DNA from 2 places in the Microbacterium sp. MMO-56 genome. Region 2 is predicted to be linked to the other one. Evidence: predicted binding sites of a transcription regulator. Region 2 holds the regulator's gene; the other holds the start of a gene.
The links. The regulator LexA, encoded in region 2, represses DNA repair genes until DNA is damaged. The targets are predictions, from matches to a motif close to TCGAACANNTGTTCGA.

Region 1 (4,194 bases), on a different contig from region 2:
ATGTAGGGCACGGCGAGGTCGTCCTGGATGCCGAGGGCACCCGCCAGCGACCCCTGGCCGGCGCCGATCACCTCTTCGAGCACGATCGCGCGGAAGCGGTAGTCCTGCAGCATGCCCGCGCCGCCGAACTCCTCCGGGACGCTGAGCCCGATGATCCCCGCATCCCCGGCGGCGCGCATGGTCGCGCGGTCGATCTCGCCGGCCGCATCCCACTCCTTGCGCTTCTGGTCGGTGGCATAGCGCTTCAGGAACTCCTTGACGACGTCGCGGAACGCCTCGTGGTCCTCGTCGTAGATGTCGCGCTCCATGGTGCGCCCGTCCTCTCGTCGTCGAGTGTCGAAGGTGTGGGGGGGGCGGATGCCTGTGGCATCCCATCCCACGATCTATGGTACTGGGTTTCACCCTCCGCGCGAGAGCGTCGGCCGATCAGTACCCGGGGGCGGCCGGCAGGCCGAAGAACTCCTCGAGGGTGTGGTAGCCGCCCTCGTGGTAGAGACGCGCGAGGTCGGTGCCGATGTAGCGCAGATGCCACGGCTCGGCCTGATAGCCCGTGATGTCGGTGTAGCCGTTCTCGTACCGGACGATGAACCCGAATCGCCAGGCGTTCGCGGCGGTCCACGCCCCCTGCGCCGTGCCGCCGAACGCCTCGATCTCGCCGCATCCGCCGTCGCACGCCGCCACGTCCGTCGCGAGCCCGGTCTGGTGCTCGCTGTACCCGGGACGAGCGCTCTGCAGGTCGGCGGCGTCGCGCCCGAGCGACGAGACGTAGCCGTTGTAGGTCCGCGTCTGCGAGTCGAACGAGCGGTAGGCGCTGTTGAGGCCGATCGCCCCCACGCCCTCCGCCTCGGCGGTGGCGACCAGGGTCGTCAGAGCGTTCGCCGCATCCGGTACGAGCCGTCCGTCGACGGTGCGCTGCATGTCGGCGGGCGCGACCACCACCGACGGCTCGAAATCGATCGGATCGAGGGGGCGCTGCTTGTCGACGACGACCCAGAGGTGACGGGCGTCCGACAGGTTGACGCACGGTGCCGCGCCGCCCGCGACCGCGGCACGGAACGCGGCGGCACCGCCGAACGCCGCGATCACGTCCGCGTCCGTCCCGCCGCCGATCGCGGCGGCGACGGCCGGCGTGTCGCACGACGCGGTCGCCACCGAGGTCTGCGCGGGGGCCGGGATGCCGGTGGCCGCCTCACCCGCGCCCGATCCCGCGGGCAGCGTCACCGCATCCGTCGGCGCGACGATCGCGGCCACCGCCGTCGAGGGCGCCGACGCCCGGGGGCCGACCGCGCCGGCGACGGCCGCGACGACCGCGACGAGGACGACGGCCGCCACCCCGAGCGCACCCCACCGCGCCGGCATCGGCAGCGTCGACAGAGCGCGCGCGAGCCGCCCGCGCCGGCGTCTCCGGAGGGCCGGCGGTGCTCCGGCGCCCCCGCGACGAGGGCCGGGAGCGGTGCCGCGACGGGTCGCCGGCGCAGCCGACGGCGCCTCTGCGGCTCGGCGCGCGTCACGCCTCGTCATCGGCTGCTCGGGTTGCGGCACCGGACCATTGTGCCGCGTGTTCCCGTGCACTCCGTGTGGATTGCACGGCATTAGGATGTATGTTCTACTGTCGGCATGCGGTGGAGTGGACAAACGATCGATGGAGCGGACGATGCCGCCCTCCCCGGCATGGAGACGCTCGGCGGTCTGGTGCGCACGGTCACGACCCCGGAGTTCGCCGGCATGACCTTCCACGAGGTCGCCGCCCGATCTGCTCTCAATCGCGTGCCGTCGGGGTCGGCGATGCCGTTCGACTGGACCGTGAACCCCTACCGGGGATGCAGCCACGCGTGCACCTACTGCTTCGCGCGGAACACGCACACCTACCTCGACCTCGACGCGGGTCGCGACTTCGACGAGCAGATCGTCGTCAAGGTGAACGTCGCCGAGGTGCTGCGCCGCGAGCTGGCCGCACCGTCGTGGCGGCGCGAGGCGGTGGCGCTCGGGACGAACACCGACCCGTATCAGCGCGCGGAGGGCCGCTACCGGCTGATGCCGGAGATCATCGAGGCGCTCGCCGCGAGCGGCACCCCGTTCTCGGTGCTCACGAAGGGCACGCTGCTGCGCCGCGACCTCCCGTTGCTCGCGGCGGCGAAGGGGGCGGTGCCCGTGCACCTGGCGATGTCGATCGCGATGCCGGACGAGCGCCTGCGCCAGACGCTCGAGCCCGGGGCGCCCACGTTCCAGGCACGGCTGGAGACCGTGCGCGCCGCACGGCAGGCCGGGTTCGCCGTCACCGTCTTCCTCATGCCGATCGTGCCCCATCTGACGGATGCGGTCGGCGTCCTCGACGATGCTCTCGCGCGGATCGCGGCGGCCGGCGCCACCCGCGTGGTCTTCGGCGCGCTGCACCTGCGCCCCGGGGCGCGCGAATGGTTCTGGCAGTGGCTCGTGCGGGAGCATCCGGACCTCGTGCCCGCCTACCGCGGGCTCTACCCCGGCGCCTCCGTGTACGCCCCCGCGGGGTACCGCGCGATGCTGTCCGAGCGGGTGCGCCCCCTGCTGCGCCGGCATCGCCTCACGGGTGGTGCGGAAGAAGAGGTCGAGAACCGTCCCGCGCGCATCCCTCGCCCGGGGCCCGTCCGGACGACCCGGAAAGGCGGCGCGACGACGACGCCCGCCATGCTCTTCTGACGGGGCGCACGTGCGGCGCGGGCCGCTCGGTCAGACGGAGTCGAGGCCGTCGAGATCGAGATCCCACACGATCACGTGCAGCACGGCGCCACGGTAGGGGAAATCCGCCTCCCCGCGGCGGGTGAGCCCCGCGGCGGCGCAGAGGCGGACGGATGCCGCGTTCGCGGCATCCGGGAAGGCCACGAGCCTCCGGTGGGGCGAGCGCGCCGCGGCGTCCGCGATCGCGAGGCGCACCGCGGTGCGGGCGACTCCCCTGCCCTGCGCCTCGGGGAGGACGAACCAGCCCATCTCGGTGACGGGCGAGCCCTCCCACTCGGACGGCCACCAATTGACCCCTCCCACGGGCCGGTCGTCGAGCTCGATCGCGCGGATGCCGGCGTCGGACCGGTCGACGAACCGCAGGTACTTCTCGTGGCGCTGCCGCACTGCGGCGCGCGATTCCGGGCCGCCCAGGTGCGCCGTCATCGCCGCGGAGTTCGCGGCGACCAGCAAGGGCAGGTCGTCGTCGCGCCACGGGCGCAGTCGGATGTCGGTCATGACGCACAGTCTGACGGCGGCGCCGGACATCCGCACGACTCTCCGACCGACGGCCGAGGCGGCCGCGGCTCAGCGGTAGCGGCGGCCCTCGTCGCGCCGGGTGAGCCAGACGGCGGCCACCGCGAGCAGGACGGTCCAGGCGAGGATCCCCCCGATCGCCCACATCGGGATCTGCTCGCCGCTCGCCGCGGCGATGACGATCTCGCGGGCCTGCCGCACGGGCAGGACGCGCGAGGCGGCGTCGAGCCAGTCGGGGAACATGAGCGGCGGCAGGAACAGCCCGCCCCCGAAGGCGAGCAGGAACATCATCACCTGCGTGACCGCGATCGCGGCCTTCGGTCCGCAGGCAGTGCCGATGATGACGCCGATCAGCATCGACGGGATGGCGGTGAGCACGACGAGCACGATCGCCGACAGGAGCGGCAGGACGCCGGGGCGGGCGGCGGTGAACAGGCCCCCGATGACGAGGAGCGGGATCATCGCGACGAGGGCGATGACGATCGTGGCCGCGATCAGGCCGATCATGCGTGCGGCCGGAGAGCCCGGCAGCGTGCGCAGGTAGGGCGACCACGGCTTCGACCGCTGCTCGGCGAGGTCGAGGCCGATCGAGAAGAGACCGGATGCCATGAAGGCGAAGACGACCATCGAGCACACCGCCGCGGTCGCGTACCCCGGGTCGCCGGTGACCGTGCTCTGCGGCAGGACGAACATGCAGAACGCGAGCGTCGGGAAGACGACCGACCCGATGACGGCGATCGGGATGCGGGCCGTCTCGACGAGGTTGTACTTCGTGTGGACGGCGGCGAGGGCGAGCGTGGACATCAGCGGGATCCTTCCGGGATCGCGGTCAGGGAGAGGAAGGCCTCTTCGAGGGTCGCCCCGCGCACCGCGAGGTCGTGGAACGGACGCCCCGACGCGACGAGGTCGCGGACGAAGGCGTCGGAGTCGGCGACGAGCACGGTGACGGTGTCGCCGTCGCCG
Region 2 (4,194 bases):
GCGGGGCATCGTCGGTGTCGGTGTCGGTGTCGGTGCGGGTGGTCGCGAGGTCGACGGCCCACAGGTTCCAGCGGCCGGTGGGCTCGTCGATGCAGACGAGCTCGTCGTCGGTGCGCCACGCCGGCTGGAGCGCCGCGGTCTCGCCCGAGGTCACGGCGCGCCACGACGCGACACGACCGGACTCGATGCGTCCGACGCGCACCTCGGTGCGGTCCCACGGCATGTGCGGGTGATCCCAGGCGACCCACGCGAGGCGAGACCCGTCGGGGGACAGCTCCGGCTGTGCGACGAAGTCGCTTCCCGAGACGAGCTCGGTCACCGACGGATCGGTCTCGTCGAGCGAGACGCGCACGATCGCGCGGTGCGGAACCGCGCCGGTCTCGCGTTCCAGGACCGCGAGGAGCGTGCCGTGCTGCCATCGCAGGCCGCCGTAGCGTGCCGCGGGATCGACGGGCGTCAGCGCGCGCGGCGCCTCACCCGGATCGAGTGCCCAGACGCGCTGGTCGGTCTTCTCGACGAACAGCAGGGTGCCGGTGCCGGTGACCGTCCAGGCGCCCCCGCCGTACTCGTGCACACGGGAGCGCGCGCTCCACGGCGCGGGAAGGAGTGTCTCGACCGTGCCCGCCGCATCGCGTCGGCGCACCGCCGTGCGCCCGCCCTCCTCCGGGAGCGACTCGCCCCACCAGACCTCGTCGCCGACGAACGCGGCCCCCTCGTACCGCGGCGCAGCGGCCGAGGCCCACTGCGCCGTGAGGGGGGAGGGCCAGGAACCGAAGGGGAGCGCGGAGACCATCACCCCACGCTATCCGCCGCGGACGCAGGGCGTCGCGCGCGCAGCACCGCGGGGACGCGCCACCGGCTGCGGGACCACACCACCGGTGCGAGCACGGCGCCGAGGGCGGCCGTCACGACGGCTGTCCGCACCATCGCGTCCGTGAGCTGGACGTAGACGGCGTCGAGGCCGGGCGCGGACACGCCGGCGTCGGCCGCGACCGATCCCACCAGCGAGCCGCCCACGGCGACGCCGACGCACACCGCCCCGGCGCCGACCAGCAGTGCGACGCCCGAGCCGAGCAGCGCGGTCGTGCGCCGCCGCGCGATGAGGACGCCCGCCGCGAGGAGAGCCGCGGCGAGCACCGGAAGCCACAGGCCGACCGACACGGCGAGGGCGTACCCGCCGCGCAGGAGCGCGAGAGTCTCGCCGTCGCCGAGGATCACGACGCGGTCCACGGCGGGGATGAGGTCTGCGACGGCGGCATCCCGGGCCGCGAGGCTCTGCCTGATCTGCGCCACGACGGCGCCCAGCTGGATGCCGACGCCGTCGTCCGTCCGCACGACGAGTCCGCGCCCGTCGGAGGTGGCCGCGGTGACCAGACCCCGGTGCGCGGCGCGCGTGGCCGTCGCCCAGACGTCCGTGAACGCCTCCGAGCCGACGGCCCGCGTGACCGCGCGCTCGGCGGCACTCCTCAGCCCCTCGGCGGCGGGCTCCTCGAGCAGTCGCAGCGCCGCGACCGCTCTCGCGGGCAGCCCCAGCGCGGCGACGCCGTCGACGACGCTCGAGGCCATCGCGCCGAAGTCCACCTGCGCCGTGAGGGCATCCATCGTCTCGTCGACCACCATCGCCTGCACGTCCGCGTCGCCGGCGAGGGGCGAGAGCGTCGCGACGAACGCGTCCTCGTCCACGAGCTGCACCCGCGCCCACGCGGCGACGATCGCGACGGGCACGAGGATCGCCGCCACGACGATGCAGGTCGCGGAGAGCCACGCACGCCACGCGCGGCCGTCGGTGGAGATATGTGCGCTCACCCCGTCATTGTGGCGGATGCGGGGCGATGCGGGGACGGACCCGGCGTCAGACCGCCCGCAGAACGGCGACGACCTTGCCGAGCACGACGGCGTCGTCTCCGAGGATGGGCTCGAAGGCGGAGTTGCGCGGCAGGAGCCACGTGTGCCCGTCGCGCTGGCGGAAGGTCTTCACCGTCGCCTCGCCCTCGAGCATCGCCGCGACGATGTCCCCGTTGTCGGCCGTGGGCTGCGAGCGTACGACCACCCAGTCGCCGTCGCAGATCGCGGCGTCGATCATCGATTCGCCGCTCACCTTGAGCATGAACAGGTCGCCCTTGCCGACGAGCTGGCGCGGCAGCGGGAAGATCTCCTCGACCTGCTGGTCGGCCGTGATCGGCACGCCGGCCGCGATCCTGCCCACCAGGGGGACGAGGGCTGCGTCGCCGACGGCGGGGGCGAGGTCGGCGGGGTTCTCCGTGGACGCTCCGGGGAGGTCGATCAGCACCTCCATCGCGCGCGTCTTCCCGGCGTCGCGGCGCAGGTACCCGCTCAGCTCGAGCTGATTGAGCTGATGCGTGACGCTCGAGAGCGACTTCAGGCCCACGGCGTCGCCGATCTCACGCATGCTCGGCGGGTACCCGTGGCGCGCGATCGACTGCTGGATGATGTCGAGGATCGCCAGCTGCTTCTCGCTGAGGTTCTTCCGCCGACGCGTCTGCGGTCGTTCCATGGCGCACTCCTTCTGATCGTCCTGTCCGTCCCGATCCACCCGGCGACCAGCGCTCTTCTTCGAATGTCGGAGGTCGGTGATGGGGTCTCTGTATCGAAACCGTATCCGGCCTCGGCCGATTCGACCGGCAGGCATCCGCGTGTCGCGTTCGATTCTTCTCCGACACGGATGCCGGTTGACAGCACACATTATCGAAGATAGCTTCGGAAGAGAACTTCGCACCCGGCCCTCCGGCCCGAGGGCCGGATGCGAAGATCCCGACATCCGAGGCCTCGCCCTGAGGAGGGACCATGACCACCATCGACATCTCCGGCACCCCGGTCGTGAGCGCGCGCATCCCCGCGACGCGACTGCGCCTCACCGCCCGTGGACGTCGCGTGATCGCGGCCCTCGCGTCCCTCCCCGCCGTGATCGCGCTCAGCATCGCGATCGTGTCCAGCGGGGGAGCCCTGGCATCCGGCGAAGGCGGGGCGCCCGCGGGCACGTTCTCGCACATCACGGTGATGCCCGGCGACACGCTCTGGTCCATCGCCGGCGACATCGCGCCGGACGCCGATCCCCGGGACGTGGTCGATGAGATCATCCGGCTGAACGCGCTGCCGTCCGGCGCCGTGGCCGCGGGGGAGCGCCTCGCCCTTCCGCTGCAGTACTCGTCCGCCGACTGATCCGGTGACGAGCAGGGCGTCCCCGCGCGGGCCGCTCTACGATGGGGCTGTGAGTGCGAGTGTGGATGACCTGCCCCTACGACCGGATCTGCGCGGCCTGACGCCCTACGGCGCACCGCAGGCGCCTCTGCCGGTGGCGCTCAACGTCAACGAGAACACCCATCCCGTACCCGACGAGGTCGCGGACGACATCGTCGACGCGATCGCGCGGGCGGTGCGTGAGGTCAACCGCTATCCGGACCGGGAGTTCACGCTGCTGCGCGAGGGCTTCGCGGACTACCTCGGCCACGGACTGACCCCCGACCAGATCTGGGCGGCCAACGGGTCCAACGAGGTGCTGCAGCACCTGCTGCAGGCGTTCGGCGGGCCGGGCCGCACGGCCTTCGGCTTCGCTCCGACCTACTCGATGTACCCGCTGCTGACGCGGGCCACGGGCGCGACCTACGTCGCGGGCACCCGAGGCGTCGACTACACGCTCGACGTCGACGATGCGCGTCGCCAGATCGAGGATGCGGCGCCCGACATCGTGTTCCTGTGCTCGCCGAACAATCCGACCGGGACGCCGCTCTCCCTCGACGTGGTGGAGGCCGTGTACGACGCGACCGACGGCATCGTCATCGTGGACGAGGCGTATCAGGAGTTCGCACCGCGCGACGCGCGGTCCGCCCTGACCCTTCTGCCGGGGCGCGAGCGGCTCGTCGTCTCCCGCACGATGAGCAAGGCATTCGCGTTCGCCGGTGCTCGCGTCGGATACCTCGCCGCCGATCCGGCCGTCATCGACGCCCTGCGCCTGGTGCGACTGCCCTACCACCTCAGCGCCCTCACCCAGGCCGCGGCCGTCGCCGCCCTGCGGCACGCCCCCGTCATGCTCGCGACGGTCGACGACATCATCGCGCAGCGCGACCGCATCTCGGCGACCCTCGATGCCCTCGGATACGAGCCGTTCGAGAGCTGGACGAACTTCGTGCTGTTCGGTGGTGTCGACGAACCCTCCGCGACGTGGCAGGGCCTCTA

Region 1: a site for LexA is predicted at 1,594-1,609, ahead of WFI00_RS11095 (Rv2578c family radical SAM protein). Genes of this name have one in related genera too.

What each region holds. Positions count from the first base shown of each region.
Region 1 is NZ_JBBCVW010000011.1:72,937-77,130, forward strand. It holds gene WFI00_RS11085 (acyl-CoA dehydrogenase family protein) at 1-308, opposite strand, end outside; gene WFI00_RS11090 (M15 family metallopeptidase) at 427-1,359, opposite strand; gene WFI00_RS11095 (Rv2578c family radical SAM protein) at 1,618-2,676, shown strand; gene WFI00_RS11100 (GNAT family N-acetyltransferase) at 2,707-3,213, opposite strand; gene WFI00_RS11105 (ABC transporter permease) at 3,283-4,035, opposite strand; gene WFI00_RS11110 (ABC transporter ATP-binding protein) at 4,035-4,194, opposite strand, start outside.
Region 2 is NZ_JBBCVW010000012.1:35,364-39,557, reverse strand. It holds gene WFI00_RS11510 (S9 family peptidase) at 1-793, opposite strand, end outside; gene WFI00_RS11505 (hypothetical protein) at 793-1,806, opposite strand; gene lexA (transcriptional repressor LexA) at 1,853-2,515, opposite strand; gene WFI00_RS11495 (LysM peptidoglycan-binding domain-containing protein) at 2,806-3,180, shown strand; gene WFI00_RS11490 (histidinol-phosphate transaminase) at 3,230-4,194, shown strand, end outside.